DNA from 3 places in the Rhizobium sp. BK289 genome. Region 1 is predicted to be linked to each of the others. Evidence: predicted binding sites of a transcription regulator. Region 1 holds the regulator's gene; each other region holds the start of a gene.
What was found. Region 1 encodes LexA, which represses DNA repair genes until DNA is damaged. Its sites were predicted from a motif close to TGTTCNNNNTGTGTTCNG; they were not measured.
Positions count from the first base shown of each region.

Region 2: a site for LexA is predicted at 1,987-2,004, ahead of dinB (DNA polymerase IV). Genes of this name have one in related genera too.
Region 3: a site for LexA is predicted at 1,708-1,725, ahead of FHT84_RS11225 (2'-5' RNA ligase family protein). Genes of this name have one in related genera too.

Region 1 is NZ_JACHZO010000009.1:143,744-146,961, reverse strand. It holds gene FHT84_RS19000 (ComEC/Rec2 family competence protein) at 1-1,019, shown strand, start outside; gene lexA (transcriptional repressor LexA) at 1,166-1,888, opposite strand; gene FHT84_RS18990 (VOC family protein) at 2,314-3,201, shown strand; gene kdsA (3-deoxy-8-phosphooctulonate synthase) at 3,198-3,218, shown strand, end outside.
Region 2 is NZ_JACHZO010000013.1:130,480-133,697, forward strand. It holds gene FHT84_RS23300 (ABC transporter substrate-binding protein) at 1-586, opposite strand, end outside; gene FHT84_RS23305 (hypothetical protein) at 579-761, shown strand; gene dinB (DNA polymerase IV) at 758-1,855, opposite strand; gene FHT84_RS23315 (AraC family transcriptional regulator) at 2,085-3,212, opposite strand.
Region 3 is NZ_JACHZO010000005.1:90,196-93,413, reverse strand. It holds gene FHT84_RS11245 (hypothetical protein) at 1-59, shown strand, start outside; gene FHT84_RS11240 (GNAT family N-acetyltransferase) at 148-699, shown strand; gene FHT84_RS11235 (methylated-DNA--[protein]-cysteine S-methyltransferase) at 736-1,299, opposite strand; gene FHT84_RS11230 (hypothetical protein) at 1,439-1,576, opposite strand; gene FHT84_RS11225 (2'-5' RNA ligase family protein) at 1,806-2,417, shown strand; gene FHT84_RS11220 (SulP family inorganic anion transporter) at 2,427-3,218, opposite strand, start outside.

The DNA.
Region 1 (3,218 bases):
CGTTGGTGTCGGGCTATTCGCTGTGGAAACGGCGGCGGCACCGCGAAAACATCCTCTCGCGGATCCGTCTGATAAGCCCGCTGCTCTTCGTGTCGCGCTTCTTCGGTGGCGTGTTGTCGACCTCGTTCATCGGCGGTGCATCGACGGCCATCTTTTCGATCGAGCATTTTCACCGGCTGGCGACATACGGTCTCGCCGCCAACCTTGCGGCCATGCCGGTCGTCTCCTTCATTGTCATGCCGTTCGGCATGGCCGCAATGCTGCTGATGCCTATCGGCCTGGACGGGCCGTTTTGGAACGTCACCGGCGAGGGACTGGAACTAGTCATCCTGATCGCCAAAACTGTGGCCGGTTGGGGAGGCGACATCACCTTCGGCCGCCAACCCGGCTGGCTGATGCCGACCTTCATTGCCGGCTTTCTGATCATGACCGTGCTGCGGACCCGGCTTCGCCATTTAGGCTTGCTGTTGCTGCTTTCATCCATCGGCGTGGCGGCATTCGGCTCAGGTGTGCCGAAGCCGGATCTGATGATTTCCGAAGATGGTGTCCTGGTTGCGTTGCGACAGGACGATATACTCGCCACAAATCGCGAAAGGCCGCAGGTCTTCATTTTCGAACAATGGCAGAAGGCGCTGGTCGCAACCGAACATCAGCCACCCACCATGCTCCCCGCTGATGACCGGCTTCCGCAGATCAATAAGACGACCGATCGCCGCCGCCGGTTAAGCAGGGAAGAGCAAAATGCAGTCCGCAAGGCGATGGAGGAGGCTCTGGATCGGACAATGCAGGGAAGTTTCGCCTGTCAGAAGGGCGCATGGTGCGTGGCGATGCTCGACAACGGCGCCATGTTGGTCACCATCGAAAATGCCGCCTATCTGCCGCCGGCTTGCGATACCGCAAACATCGTCGTCACGCCGATCCGGCTACGACTTGATTATTGCCGTTCCGGCCGCAATGCTCATAACCGGTGCGACATTGCGCAAAACCGGGTCCATCGAAATGACGCTCACGGCCGATAAGCCTATTGTCTCTGTCGCTTTCGAAAACCCTCAGCGACCATGGACCAGGCACCGAACCTATGATTGGCGCACCGGCAAATTCGGTACGCCACCTGCGCAGATATCACCCGTCAATGATAGTCCAACTGTTGGTGATAACTCGTCTGTCAATGATAGCGCCGAATAAGCCCTACAAGCTTGCCCTGGACCTTGACGCGATCCGGCCCGAAGATACGGGTTTCATAGGCCGGATTGGCGGCTTCCAATGCGATGGAAGCGCCCTTGCGGCGGAATCGCTTCAGCGTTGCCTCTTCGTCGTCGACGAGCGCAACGACGATATCACCGGGATTGGCTGTCGTCGAATTGCGGATGATGACCGTATCGCCATCGAAAATTCCGGCGTCGATCATCGAATCGCCCCTGACCTCCAGCGCATAATGCTCGCCGGAGCCGAGCATATCGGCGGGAACGGTAATGTCGTGCGTGTTGTTCTGAATGGCGGAAATCGGAACGCCGGCGGCGATGCGCCCCATGACCGGTACCGATGCGGAACTATTGTGCTCGTCGTTGGCAACCTTTGCCGGGGCTGGAGGCGCGACTGGCTGGGGTTTGCCGAGGCTGCCCTCGATAATGCTCGGTGAAAAGCCGCGTCGTGGCTGCAGGCTTGAATTATAGGCCTCCGGCAGCTTGATGACTTCGAGTGCCCGCGCCCGATTGGGCAGGCGGCGAATGAAGCCGCGCTCCTCGAGCGCGGTGATCAGACGGTGAATGCCGGATTTGGATGCCAGATCCAGTGCGTCCTTCATTTCGTCGAAAGATGGCGGGACACCGGATTCCTTCATTCGCTCGTGAATGAAGAGAAGCAGTTCCTGCTGCTTGCGCGTCAACATCGTCTTGGAACCCCAAATCAAGAAAATCGTCGTGAAACAAATCCAGAACGGACACTATATGTTCCATATGTGTTCTGCAAGTGCTTAAATTTCGGTAAAGCTTCGCGGAGCCTATCAAATATTTGCCGCCATCGACTGGATCGCTTGAAATTCCTTGCGAATTATATCCGCGCTAATTCATCGATAAATATGAGAAATGCCGCTTTGTTCGCCTTATGGACGATTCACCTCAATCCTGCTCTGCTCGTGTGCGAATGAAGACGGCGACTGGCACATAACTCGACCGCAGTTGAGAATCAGTGCGCTCGGGTTGCCGCAGTTGCGTCCGGCCCACGTTCTCCTGCGCTTTCACGGGCTTGGCTTTCGGCTTGAATTGAGCATTGTATGAGCGCAAATCTGCTTTTGCAGGCAAACAAGGGAGGACCATGACTTTGTCGCCGCATCCGCTGGATCATCTCGTGCTGCCGACCGTCAACATCGCTCTGGCGCGGGAGCGCCTGGGCAAGCTTGGCTTCACGGTCGCACCGGATGCGCGCCACCCCTTCGGCACTGAAAATGCCTGTGTGTTCCTTGCCGACAAGACCTATCTCGAACCGTTGGGCGTGGCCTCGCAGGAGCAATGCGAGACGAGCATTGCCGACGGCAATGTCTTTGTTGCGCGCGACCAAGCCTATCGCTTCCGCGTTGCCGAGGATGGTTTTTCGGCCCTGGTTTTCGGCACGGACGATGCTGTCGGCGATGATGGGCGTTTCAAGGCGGCTGGGATTTCGGCTGGACCCATGCTGGATTTCTCCCGGCCGATGAAGATGCCGGATGGAACGGAACCCACGGCCGGTTTTCGCCTCGCATTTGCGGCGGATCTGCGTGCGCCGGATTTCCTGGCCTTCTGCTGCCAGCGCATCAATCCGCTGCCGGCCGATCGCAGCGTACTCGAGCGTCACAAAAACGGGGTGACCGGCATTGCGCGGGTGGCGCTTTCCGCGCTGAAACCGGCGGTGTATCGCAGCTTTTTCGAAGAGGTCGTTGGCGGTCCGCGGATCTTGGAGCATTCCTTCGGCCTGACGATCAAGGCGGCCAATGTCGATGTCGAAGTTTTGACGCCGGAAGGAATGGAAGCATTCTACGATTTGCCGGTCCATACCAGCGATCCCGGGCTGCGCGCACGCGCAATCCTTTTCAAAACGCGCGATCTTTCCGTGACATCGTCGCATTTCGCTGCTAACGGCGTCACCTACACGCGTAAGAACAATCGTATACTGGCAAGGCTGGCGCCCGGACAGGGCGCATTGTTCGCCTTCGAGGAGATAGCATGACCACGAATTCCGAAGTC
Region 2 (3,218 bases), on a different contig from region 1:
TGAAATCCTCGATCAGCGCCTGGCCCTTGTCGCGGACATCGAAAATCTGCGAGAGCTCATCGATTTCCTGGTAAAGCGCGCTCATGTTCCAGATCTGGCTACGGGCGGCATTGCCGTATTTGTCCTGAGAGGCGCCCTGGGCTGGGCAGACACTGGGGGAAACATAGGTGGGAATATTGAGCTTCTCGAAGTCCTCGCGCTTTGCCACCTTGCTGCTCGGTCCCATCAGGGTCGGTAGTGCGGCTGCAACGAAATCAGGATTTTCCGAGAGGATCGATTCAAAGGTCGGAAACTCGACCGTCAGCAGCTTGACCTTGGAATTGGCTTCCGCAAGCTGCGGCAGAACCTTGTTGGGCCAGAAGGCGGTGCCGGCCATTTTATCCTGCAGACCAAGCAAAAGAAGAATTTCGGCACTGTTCTGGCCAAGCCCGATCGCCCGTTCCGGCGCTTTCTGGAAAGTGACCTTGGTTCCGCAATTATCGAGTGTCAACGGATAGCTGGTGGATGCGGCAGATGCCGCCGGTACGGCAAGGCCAAGCGCCATGCAAAGAGCCGAGACGGCCAAAAGCGATTTCAAAATGGTCACGAAAAATATCCTGATCGTTTGCGGCCAGAGAGGGACGGTTGAAAACATCCGCGGCGGTATAGCCTTGCCGGCCGGTCAAAAACAAGAGGAATTTAGTCATATTTCTACAGATTCGGCACGCATGGACCAAGGCAAGGCCTGGGTTCACCGTGTCTCCACCGTGACCGGCAATTAAATGCCGAGATCGAGCTGGGGCTGTGCGCGGCTATCGTCGGTTTCTTCGTTCGTCAGCGATGAAAGCGTGACGCCGAGCAGCCGAACCGGCCGCCTGAACGGATGGACGGTCGCCAGAAGTGCAGATGCCGCTTCGAGGATCTCGCTCAAGCCCGCGACCGGAACAGGGATGGTCCGGCTGCGCGTGGCCTGCGTGAAATCAGAGTATTTGATCTTCACGGTTACCGTCTTGCCGCTGATGCCGCTTGCCTCGCAGTAGTGCCAGACCTTCTCTGCAAGCGGCCGCAATTCCGCCGTAGCCAGATCGAGATCGTCGATATCCTCGGGAAACGTATCCTCTGCGCCGACGGATTTGCGGATCCGGTCGGGCCTCACCTGGCGTTCGTCGATGCCCCGGGCGATCCCGTAGAAATACGATCCGGACTTTCCGAAATGCTCCTGCAGGAAGGCGAGGGACTTCGCTTTCAGATCGAGCCCGGTTTCGATGCCGTATTTGCGCATGCGTTCGGCGGTCGCCGGCCCCACGCCGTGGAATTTGCCGACGGGCAGCGCCTCGACAAAGGCTGGCCCGTTCTTCGGCGTGATCACCGCCTGGCCGTTGGGCTTGTTCAGATCGCTTGCCATCTTGGCGAGAAACTTGTTGTAGGAGATGCCGGCGGAAGCATTGAGCCCGGTGACCTGCTTGATCCTGGCCCGGATTTCCAGCGCGACTTCGGTGGCAATCTCCATGCCCTTGAGGTTTTCGGTGACGTCGAGATACGCCTCGTCGAGCGAGAGCGGCTCGATCAGCGGCGTATATTCGGCGAAGATCTCGCGGATCTGCTGCGACACGGCCTTGTAGACGTCGAAGCGCGGCGGCACGAAAATCAGATCCGGGCATTTGCGCTTCGCCGTCACCGATGGCATGGCCGAACGAACGCCGAAGGCGCGGGCCTCATAGCTTGCCGCCGCCACAACGCCGCGCGCCGCGGACCCGCCGACCGCAAGCGGCTTGCCGCGCAGTTCGGGATTGTCACGCTGTTCGACCGACGCGTAGAACGCATCCATGTCCACATGGATGATTTTGCGGACCGGCGTCGAGCTCATATCGTTCATTATCGTCTCGGTAATCCGCGCTGGGATCAGGCCGCGCTGAAATGACGTTGTGTGGATGATGTCGTCTGAAAACCGCACGCAGTTTTCGACATCATACTCCGGCGTTCAACGCCGCCATAAATCGCAGCGGGTCGAACAAATACGGAACATATCACGCTTGGCGACGATATCAAACAGGCTCCTGGCCTTGCAAGGCAGGACATTGCGACGTCGCTGTCGGTCTTTATCGTCAAAGACCAAGCGTACCGAGCCAGTTATCGAAGCTTGAGACCATAGCCGTGCGCGACGGCGCTTCCGTCTTGAAATCGCGCGAATGCCTGCGCACTTCGCTTGGGTTGTAGCCGAACTCATGGGTGAAAGCCCGGCAGAAGTTGGCGGCGGACTCGAAACAGAACTGGCTGGCGATTTCGCCGATTTTCCGGCCATCGGCGGGATCGTTGAGTGCGGCGCGCGCGGCCAGAAGCCGTCTTCTTCTTATATAGTTGAGCACTCCGCTCGAGGTCTGAAACAGCTCGTAAAGGCGCGTCCGCGAGATCGCCAATTCGCGGCTCAGGGTTTCCGGCGTCAATTCTGCGGAGCCCAGGTTGTTCTGAATGAAATGCCTTGCCCGGGTCATCAAACCGCTTTGCGATATTTCGCCGTCGATTTCGCTGTGGACCAAGGGGGAGATTGTATGGAACACCATCTCGCGAAGCTGGTTCCTGACGCCTGGAAGATCATCTCTGGTCAAGCGAAGGAGATTGACTTCGAGGAAATCCATGTAGCTCGAAAGTAACGAGACGCGCGGGCCTCCAAGGACAATATTGCTGCTGGCGCTCGGCAGTCCGCCATAGGCGGCAAACAGATCGCATGGCAGGATCAGCGTCGTGGATTGCGCCGGCGAGGTTCGTCCGTAAAAGGGGCAGCCCAGCATTCGGATTTCCATCATGCCGGGCTCGTTTTCGACAACCTTGCCGTTAACGCTCGTCCATGTCTTTCCAGTGCGCAGGAAGGTGATCTGCCAATGATCTATCGAGCTGAAGCGCACCTTTTCGGGGGAGCGTTCGAAACTGAATGCCGGAGTGTCCTGCTGAATGAGCAAGACTCCTTCGAGGTTCCATACGACCTGCTTAACCGCGAACGGCTCGCACGCTTTTGCTTGGTTCTGCAGCCGCATATCGACCAGCGGAGCCATGCGCTCCTGCCAGGCTGCAAATTGTCGATCGGGGCGCAACTCCTCCGTCGAAAACGGCAGCGACGCCAGCTCCGTTGTTTCGGGAAGCTCGCTGTAAAGCGGTGCCTGAGGTGAGCGGGGCCAGCGCCGGCGCTCGACGGCCTTGGGCTGTTCAAACGAAATATCTGCTTTGCCCCACATCATTGTAGC
Region 3 (3,218 bases), on a different contig from region 1:
ACCATGGTCTCGCCTTCACAATTCTATGGCGGAAGAGAGCATTGGAACGAGCGGCATGATTTCGTGTATGAGTAAAAATAACCGACGCAAGGTCTGGCCGGACGCCTGCAGCAGATTTCCCGATGCCGAACCCAAAGAGTGACCTGAATGAAACCCACGCTCTCGCCGCCGCGACTGGAAACCGAACGGCTCATTCTCACGGGTCATACGCTCGATGATTTCGAACCGCTTGCCGGCATGTGGAGCGACCCTCTGGTCGTGAAGCATATTTTCGGCAATGTCGTATCCACCTCCAGGGAGTCATGGATGCGGATGCTGTCCTATCACGGCCTCTGGCCGCTGCTGGGACATGGCTACTGGGCAATCCGTGAGAAATCGTCAGGCCGATATGCAGGCGATCTCGGTTTTGCCGATTTTCATCGGGTGATGGAGCCGCCGATCAAGGGTATTCCCGAGGCCGGCTGGGCTTTGGCGGCATGGGCGCACGGCAAGGGCTTTGCCACGGAGGCGCTTGCCGCCGCCCTCGCCTGGCTCGACGAGCAGCCGCGGTTCGAGCGCAGCGTCTGTCTGATTTCGCCCGATAACAGGGCCTCGATCCGAGTCGCCGAAAAAGTCGGCTATGGCGATCCGATGCCAATGCGCCTCAATGACAAGCAGACGCTGTTGTTTTCCCGAGCCCGTCAGGGGCCGAAGGAATAAGGCGAGCAGCTTTAGCCGTACACCCGATCGTCCGGCTCAAAACGCCAGCGACTGCTGCACCGGCTTCGGCGGTGCCAGCTGGACGCCTTCCAACTCCAGCATGCGAGCCTTGGAGTTGGAGCCGCCCGGCGCGGAAAAGCCGCCGATCTTGCCGCCCGCAGCCAGAACGCGATGGCAGGGGATGATCAGCGCCACCGGGTTCTTGGCCATGGCTTGCCCGACATCGCGCGCGGCTTCCGGCCCTGCGCCAAGCTGCTTGGCCAAACTTCCATAGGTTGTCGTGTGACCCCAGCCGACCTGCCGGGCGGCGGCGTAGATCTGCGTGAAAAAAGCGTCCTGATCGCCGAGGTCGAGCGTGACATCGGAAAAGTCGATCTTCTCACCGGCAAAATAGCGCTTCACCTTGGCGACCACTCCCGCAATCTCCGGCGTCGGCGTGCCGGGCTGCGCATTCGACAGGCGCCGGCGCAGCAGGCGTTCGGTTGCCGCCGCATCCTTCGTCGGCAATTGAAAGCGCAGCACGCCGACATCATTCCAGGCGATGCCGCAAAAGCCGCCGGCGGTTTCGAAGATCAGGTAATTCTGCCTTGTCTCATTCATGACGAAAGCTCCTGTGTTTCCACTTGTCATGAAAATCGTCCTCGGAGGCGTCGAATTCAACCCGATTCTTGCGAAGATCGGCAATTGCCACTGTTTTAGCGACAGCGGGGTGGCTTCAAGGCGATTGCGAGCTGAAGGATCAATATCCACCGCCAGTCGGAGGCGCGTTCAGCGTCATGCCGCCGCCGGAATTATGATCGCCCGACGTGGAGCAAGCGGAAATGCCGAGCCCGATGACGGCGAGAAATAAGGCTGAAAAGATGGCTCTGGTAAACATGGACGGTCATTCCCTGTTGGAGAGAATGGAGAATAAGCCTCGCTTGGAATGAACAGATCAGGCCTGCATTTTATTCGATCCGCATTTTTAACGTGAGGATTGCAGAATTTTGGAATTGCGATTCCGCCATATGTTCTTGTTTTGTTCTTGAAATCGTAGCCATCGAGTCATATGCTTTCGAGATCGGAAAACAAAAGGAGGCAAAGCCAAGCCAGCTTTGAATGAAGCCATGCAACACATGGATCAGTTGTCATTTGATCTCGGCAAACCGCCAATTAATCGCAAGGGCAAAAGCCCGCCAAAGCGCCGGCAAGCTCTCTACTTTGCGGCATTGCCGGACCCGGAAATCGCTAAATTGACTGCTGAAATGACCGTCGACCAAAGTCGTCGAAACGGGTTGACGCGCATAGCGAGAAAGCATGATCTCTACCATGCTACCATCTATGCCATCGATATTGTCTCCCGCTCACAAGAGGAAGCCACCTTCGCTGCATTGGAGGCCGGGTCAACCATCTGCCTAAAATCGTTTCCCTTGATATTCGATCGGGCGGGCACATTCGGCAACGGCAACAATCGTCAATATGTACTCTGGTGCAGGGAAGGAAATGAGGGGCTAACGACACTTCGTCGGGAATTGGATGCTGCCATGCAAAGCATGGGCTTTGAAAGCCGCATATCCAGCTCGTTCCAACCCCATATGACGCTGTTCTATTGCGACCGCATTCTTCCCGAAGTGAGGTTAGACAAGCCCGTCGCCTGGACAGTGAAAACGTTCACGCTGGTCAACAGCTTCCAGGGCGCCGGCGAACACGGCCATGTCTGGCACTGGCCATTGTTCTAAATCTGGCGCTTACGGTTTTGGAACAGGTTCAACGGTTGCCGAAGACGCCATCACCGCAGCCACCGCATCATCGACACTGAAGCTGCAGCGGTGCTCGACGTCGGCAACACCGGCGGCCGTCATCAGATCGCGGACGCGGTCATGCACGCGGGCAAACTGGACACGCAGACCCCTGCGCTGCATGGCGCTGTCGAATTCCATGAGGGCGTCCATCGCCGTACTGTCGATATCGGAGCTTTCCTCCAGGCTGAGGATAACCGCCCGCAAACCGGTTTCACCGCCGGTGCCCGACAGGATCTCGCCGAAGATCGTATCGGCGTTGCCGAAAAACAGGGTCTCACCGGGGCGCCAGATGGCAATGCCCGGTATCTCCGAGGCATCGTCATGCCTGCCGATATCGACGAAGTCATGGCTGTCGTCCAGCCGGCCTAGGCGCGCGATATAAGGCGAGGCCAGGCGATGCATCATGGCGGCGAGCGAAAGGGCGATCGCCAGCAGCATGCCGTTGAGGACGCCGAAGGCCAGCACGCCGACGGCCGCGCCCAGCGCCACGTAGAAATCGCGATGCAGGCGGCGCAGGCGCAGGATCGGACTGGGGTCGAGCGCATGCGTCAGGGCCGCGATCACGACGGCGGCCAGCACCGGCTCAGGCAGAAGCGCAACGAGCGGCCCGGCACAGGCAATCAGGATCGCAAGACCGATCGCGGCAAAGACGGTGGTCGCCCGCGTCTTCGCCCCGGCCGCCTCGCTGGCAAAACCGGCGGAAAAGCCCGCACCAACCGGCATGCCCTGGACAACGGC